Regions from separate parts of the Neobacillus niacini genome, predicted to be linked through region 1. Evidence: predicted binding sites of a transcription regulator. Region 1 holds the regulator's gene; each other region holds the start of a gene.
The links. The regulator Rex, encoded in region 1, represses fermentation and respiration genes when NADH is low (regulators of the CRP and FNR family bind a similar motif). The targets are predictions, from matches to a motif close to TTGTGAAATATTTCACAA.
Positions count from the first base shown of each region.

Region 1 (2,271 bases):
GCTTTGCCGCCGTCTGGGCTGTATTTGGGGTATTTCTAGCTTTATTCGCACAAGCTCTCGCTGCAAATATTGAACGGCTTATCGGGGTTGAGATGGGCTCAGAAAACACACAGCAAATTCTTACCATCATCGAATCCTTTCCGCTGGCCATCTTAGTAAGTTCGGTAATTGGCCCCATATTAGAGGAAATTGTTTTTCGAAAAATTATTTTCGGTACTCTCCATAAACGACTTAACTTTTTCTTCTCAGCGTTAATCAGTTCTGTTGTTTTTGCCTTAGCCCACATGGAGCCGCATCATATACTGCTCTATTCCGCAATGGGCTTCACTTTTGCATTTCTTTATGTAAAAACAAAACATATCCTTGTACCGATTTTTGCCCATGTTGCGATGAATACATTAGTTGTCGTTATTCAGTCAGTTTATAAAGATGAAATTAATGAAATCATTCGTGAGGCAGAAGCTATTCAAAACTTTATCGGAGGCTTTCTATGAGACGTTCACCCTTGTTTTCCGGGATTATTTATATCGTGCTCGGCTGTTTATTTACTTATTTTGCAATTGAAGATGTCACCCTAAACGGATGGGGGTTCTTCAGTTATCTGCTCGTTATTCTAGCGACTTTCGATTTCGGATCTGGTTTAAGAATGATTTTCTTTTACAATCGGTATAAAGACAAAATAAAAAAATAATCATTTAAAAAGCCTTTTCACTTTTTCATGTGAAAAGGCTTTTCCTTTATTCTTCTATTTCCTCTGTTGGGTAGTGTTTCAGGAAGTAGATAAGTGATTGTAATTCGACGGCCAAATCGATATGATGGACCCTTATGGATGAAGGAACATTTAAACGTGCAGGGGTAAAATTTAATATCGCTTTAATATTGGATTTTACAAGTCGATCTGTAATCACCTGAGCGACTGGAGCAGGTACCGTCAGGATTGCAACATGAATATCATCATTGCTTAATACCTTCTCAAGCTCATCCATATGGTACACGGGTACATCCCGGATTGTCGTTCCCATTTTGTTCGGATCCACATCAAACGCACATTCTATCTTTGTATTATTATTCTTTAAAAAGTTATAATTTAGAAAGGCAGTTCCAAGATTACCTACCCCAATTAACGCTACTTTTGTTAATTCATCTTGATCCAGTGTTTTTCGAAAGAAGGTTAATAGGTAGTTGACATTGTAGCCATATCCCTTTTTCCCTAATGCACCAAAATAAGAAAAATCCCGGCGAATCGTTGCTGAATCCACCTTCACTGCCTCACTTAATTCTGCAGAAGAAACCCTCTGTTTACCTGAAGAGTGAAGATTCTTTAAAAATCGATAATATAAGGGCAGCCGTTTCGCTGTCGCTTGTGGTATTTTCATTGTTTCGTTACTCATACTCTCCCACCCCTCATAAAAAGTTGTTCATTTATCTAACTTGTTCGGTTCGGTGGAAATCCCCATTTTTCCCACCAGTTTTTTCAACCAAATAGGTTTTTCCAATAACCATACCTTTATCTACTGCTTTACACATATCATAAACAGTAAGTGCGCATGTGGAAGCAGCTGTTAACGCTTCCATTTCAACACCTGTATTTCCTTTTGTTTTGACAGCAGCTGAAATATTCAATGTATAAGCGGCATCGTGTTCCTTTTCCCATGAGAATGATATATTAACTCCCGTCAAAGGTATAGGATGGCACATCGGGATTAAATCCCACGTTTTCTTTGCCCCCATTACCGCAGCAACTTGTGCTACTGCAAGAACATCGCCTTTTTTCATTTCATTATTTGTTATTTTATCATATATTTCTTTACTAACCGTAATGCTGGAATGAGCAAGTGCCGTACGAGCCGTTTCTGGCTTATCGCTAACGTCCACCATTTTCGCTCTTCCTTCTTCGTTAAAATGAGTAAATTCAGACATAAACAGTATCCTCCCACAAAATCATACTATATTTTTAACATTTTGTCTGTGAAACTTTGAGCGAATGATGACGAATTTACATTTTTTTCTTTAAGTATTCCTTCTTATTTTCTCCAATGACATCCCACTTTATTGCCGACATTGGTGGAATAAGGTACACTTGTTTTAGTAATAGAGGTGAAAAAAATGATATTATTACAAGTTAATCAACTAGCAAAATACTATGGTGCAGACCTTATTTTATCGAATATAAAATTAGAATTACAAACTCGGGACCGTGTTGCACTTGTCGGGCGTAACGGTGCAGGGAAATCGACATTATTAAAAATTATTGCTGGGCATTTGTCACAT
Region 1 covers NZ_CP183883.1:586,390-588,660, forward strand. Annotated here, with positions in the region: gene ACN6MT_RS02575 (CPBP family intramembrane glutamic endopeptidase) at 1-494, shown strand, start outside; gene ACN6MT_RS02580 (YdiK family protein) at 491-691, shown strand; gene ACN6MT_RS02585 (redox-sensing transcriptional repressor Rex) at 738-1,391, opposite strand; gene moaC (cyclic pyranopterin monophosphate synthase MoaC) at 1,423-1,920, opposite strand; gene ACN6MT_RS02595 (ABC-F family ATP-binding cassette domain-containing protein) at 2,107-2,271, shown strand, end outside.

Region 2 (2,271 bases), 500 kb from region 1:
TGTTGGAGATTTCCACCAAAGAACTCCGTCTACAACAATTGAGAATGGAAGTCCCAGCATATTGGATACAAAGATATACATGATGATGGTAATTCCGAGAATGTGGAATCGCCCGCCATCTTTCCAATCCATCGTACTGTTAATAATGTTTTTAACAAAATCCATGACCCATTCCATAAAGTTTTGCATTCCGGTCGGTTTCATGGCCAGTCTACGAGTAGATAGGACGGCTAACAAAAAGACAATCGCACTTGCTATGGTGATCATCAAAATGTTCGCCAGGTTAAATTGGAGCCCAAGAAACGTTACTATTGGAGCTTCGTGATGCAACAGTATTCACCTCGCTTCCCCCGCTATTTATCTAAAAAGAAATTGTGCGTAAAAAAATCTATCATAATGACAATGTAGGATGTCATTAATCCTATAACTACACTAATGAGGTGAAACTGCTCAGGGTACCTCATTGTGATGACAATCGCAAGTGCACCGGTTGCCAATCGAGAAAAAGATCCAAGTGAACGAACACGTCTTCCTTCAGCCGCCGCCTGTCCAAAGCTGTCAATTTTACGTGCCATCAGCCACAAATTAAAGAGGCTCAAACTTGTCCCAAGAATCAATCCAAGAAAGATTGATTGATGCGCAGTGAACCCCCAGCCAAGCACATAAAAAGACAATAAAAAAAACATCCACTTTCGCTGTCGGGCAAACATTGTTTGAAATTCTGGCATGGTTGGTTTAATCTCCTGAATAGAACTTGCGAATTGAAACGAGCATTGAGTAAGTCCCTGCCGCTAAACCTATAAACAGTCCAATTATTAAGAAAATTGGTTCTGTACCCCACTGTTTATCGAGCCATCTGCCTGCAAAAATCCCGATTAGAATCGATCCAACCAGGGATGCCAGGATAGCTGACATTAGGGCATAAGCTTTAAATGGATTGCGGTTTTCATTACGCATATTATCGCATCCTCGCTATAAGAGAATACTGAAATCGAGGCTTATGTATAAAAGGAAGATAGATAAAAATTGTTGAGAATTCTGTCGATTTACGTGAAAACCCTCTCATTTTACATCCTTTGTTAGCATACCTCAGCCATTTTCCAATGTCAATGGATTTACGTGAAATTACCCACAAACTATGCAGAGTAATTTCTTCCATCTGGATGTTTTTGTTAACACTATTATTGTAGTGTAATTACACTTTAATTTAGTGACGTAATTGTGTCTATTTTGTGAACAAATTTGACAAGGAGTGGTCCAATATGTCCCACCCCTGTTTGTTCTATTTAACTACCTCTCCAATTACGAGCATTGTTTCAATAAAATCTTCTTTCCCCGCCTTTTTGGCGAAGACTTTCGCGAGATAGATTCCATCAGGAGGAAGGTTTTCTTCTGTTATATCCCTGCTGACCATTCCCTTTTTTACATTCTGTTCGGTATCTAAGAAGCCAACAAATCGAAAATCATCCGGATTGAAAAGAGCAATCCCAAACTCCTCAGCACCGCCAGGGAGGTATACTTCATACCGATAGGTCCCCTGCCGGTCGCCATCCTTAAAGTCAAACCCCATTACTCTCGGGTAATTCGGTTCTTCAAGAACATAGATATAGGGAATATGAATCGGATTGGAACCAGCATGGATGGTAAGATATCCATCATGAATTTTGCCTTTCAACTCTGGAGGATTGACTTCTAATTCTAGCTTTACATCTCTTGTTTCTCCTGGCTTGAGTGTAAAGGCAAGCGGGAAACGCCATTTCAATCCGTCTGCCTGCTTCGGAATGTCGAACGTATAACGCACGGATTTATCACTCAGGTTCTCCACATGTAAAAAGGCTTTGTGATTATCCCCTTCACTCTCAAATTTTCCGAATCGCAGTGAACTTGGACTGACTAGCGAAGTTGCTTTCACCGCCTCATTGACTTGAATTCTTCCTGCCCCTTGTTCATACGTCCGATATGGTTTTCCGTTTTTAGCTAACGGCTTGGCTGTATTCATTAAGGCTGCCTTAATTTGGTCCGGTGTCCAATCTGGGTGTGCCTGTTTAATCAAGGCACAAGCCCCCGCTACATGCGGTGCTGCCATACTTGTCCCCTGCAGTGATAGATAGCCGCCAGGAATGGTCGAGTTAATCGCGACACCAGGTGCAACAATATCAGGCTTTACCTCCCATGTGTCTGTTACCGGCCCCCTCGAACTGAAGTCGGCAAGCAAATCCTTTTCTTCCGCCACTTCGACTTTCACCAACGAATTCGTTTTACTTTTTAACA
Region 2 covers NZ_CP183883.1:1,090,986-1,093,256, reverse strand. Annotated here, with positions in the region: gene atpB (F0F1 ATP synthase subunit A) at 1-330, opposite strand, end outside; gene ACN6MT_RS05195 (ATP synthase subunit I) at 354-728, opposite strand; gene ACN6MT_RS05190 (AtpZ/AtpI family protein) at 736-957, opposite strand; gene ACN6MT_RS05185 (S8 family serine peptidase) at 1,283-2,271, opposite strand, start outside.
Region 2: ACN6MT_RS05190 (AtpZ/AtpI family protein) is a predicted target of Rex. The motif match lies at 1,118-1,135, and genes of this name have one in related genera.

Region 3 (2,271 bases), 2.3 Mb from region 1:
GTAATATTAAATGGAAGAATGTCATGAATCCATTTAATTCCAAAGAAACTATCTGGTTCTATATAATAGTGGGCTAATAATGCACCGAGCATAGCCTGGACAAAGAATAGAGCCACAACGATAACAAAATATTTTCCTGTTTTTACTTGTGACAGCGTCAGTGGAATTTTCTTCAGGTCGATTTGTGGGAAGTTTCCTTCCTTATATGCTTTGTCCATGTCTAAATGATAACGATAGAACACCCACAAAATGATACCAATAAAGAGAATTAATAAGGTTACGCTAACACCGCTCCAAAGGATGGCAGAGAACGACATTTGGTTACCTGCATCTTCATAATATGGCCAGTTATTAGTATAAGTAATTTCATCCCCTTGACGCACAGTGCTTGAAAGCCATGCAGTCCAGAAGAAGAAATCTGAGATTTGTTCGATTTGATCACCTTCAGCAACATAAGCACGGTCTTTCTCTGGCATATCTGACTCTTTAATCAGATTCTCCTTTAATCCCCAGCCATCACCTTTAGTAAAGATTTCATTATAGTATCCTCTTACTTTTTCAAGTCCAAAAGCTTGAGCATTTGTTAATTCCATCGTATCTGAACTGCTATCATAACGATTTTCACGCATTTCTTTGATAACAATATTTTTAATAATAGACTTTTCATCCTCAGATAAAGAAGCATAGTTGCTGTTAAACTTCTCATTAGCTCGATAATCCTGCATTCCTTCGGTATATATCTTCAGAGCTTCAGCTGTATAATCTGGACCCATATAGGAGCCATGACCTAAAACTGTTCCATAATCCATTAAGCCATATTTTTGGAAAACTGCTTGTCCTCCCATAATGCTTTCTTTTGTAAAAAGCACTTCCCCGTTTTCATTAGTTATTTCTAAAGGTCGTGGTGCCTGCTCCTTAAAAATCCAATAGCCGCCAGCCAACAAAACGGTAAAGCTTAGCAATATCGTAATTATTAAAATGGATTTTAACAGTGCATTTCGATTCGCCTTCACCATTGTGTTTGTTTTTGTCCCCCGTTGTATTTCCATTTCTGTCATCCTTTCGCGTTTGATTACCTTACGTATTCTATCGTTCACAAGAAATTCACAAAGTGAAACTCCTCATGATGAGCTTGTGATTTTTACCACATGCCACCTGAGAATTATTTTCAATAAAATTTGCTATCTATGATGGAGGTCACATAATTCCTCTTCCATCACTGATAAAATGAAGCTAATCAATAATTACTAATACGAAGGTGATGTTAATGAGGCAAGAGGACATAAAAAAAAGATTATCAGCCGTCCCTCTATTTAAAGAATTATCAGATAAGGAGCTGGAACCCTTTATAAAAATCGCTTTGACACGCTTATATAAGCAGAAAATGTATGTATTTATGCAGGAAGACCCACTTGATCGGGTATTTTTCATCCATTCAGGAAAAATCAAAATCTATAAAACTGATTTTTCCGGGAAGGAACAAATTGTATCAGTACTCGAACCAGGTGAGATGTTTCCACATGCAGGGTTTTTCAGAGAAGGAAACTTCCCAGCACATGCTGAGGTGTTAGAAGAGGCAAATCTCATTGTCTTACCAATAGATAAATTTGAAGAAACACTTATTGCCAATCCAGAACTCTGCATCAAACTTTTTAAAGTCCTGGGGGAGAAAATCGTCGACCTCCAAGGAAGGTTAGAGGCACAGGTTCTCCATAATACCTTTGAACAAATTGTTTTACTCCTTATTCGACTTTGTCAGTCAAACGGTGAACAAGCTGGTAACAGGTATCAGCTTACAACACAATTTACAAATCGTGAGCTGGCGAACATGATTGGCACTTCTAGAGAAACAGTCAGCAGAACCATTAACCATTTAAAAAAGAAAAACTACATTAACTTGTGCAAAGATGGCTTCTATCTAATTGATCGCGATGCACTGGAGCAGGAATTATTCTATTAAAAATCATTCAAGGAGTTGTTAAAAGTGGAAAAAAAGATTATTGAGCTAGATGTTAGAGAAGATTTAAAGAATAAGATTGAACCATTCCAAAAAATTATGGAAGCCATCAAAGAAGTGAAAGAAAATGATATTTTTATCCTCCATGCTCCTTTCAAGCCTGTACCGTTATTTACTGTATTAAAAGCAAAAGGCTTTACGCATGAAGCAGAGGAAATGGGAGAAAAGCACTGGAAAGTTACCTTTACAAAGAATGCTTAAAAGATAGAGAAGGGTGATGAACGATGGTATTAGATAATAGAGGTTTAGAACCG
Region 3 covers NZ_CP183883.1:2,927,341-2,929,611, reverse strand. Annotated here, with positions in the region: gene ACN6MT_RS14325 (nitric-oxide reductase large subunit) at 1-1,049, opposite strand, end outside; gene ACN6MT_RS14320 (Crp/Fnr family transcriptional regulator) at 1,268-1,960, shown strand; gene ACN6MT_RS14315 (DUF2249 domain-containing protein) at 1,985-2,218, shown strand; gene ACN6MT_RS14310 (DUF2249 domain-containing protein) at 2,242-2,271, shown strand, end outside.
Region 3: ACN6MT_RS14325 (nitric-oxide reductase large subunit) is a predicted target of Rex. The motif match lies at 1,133-1,150, and genes of this name have one in related genera.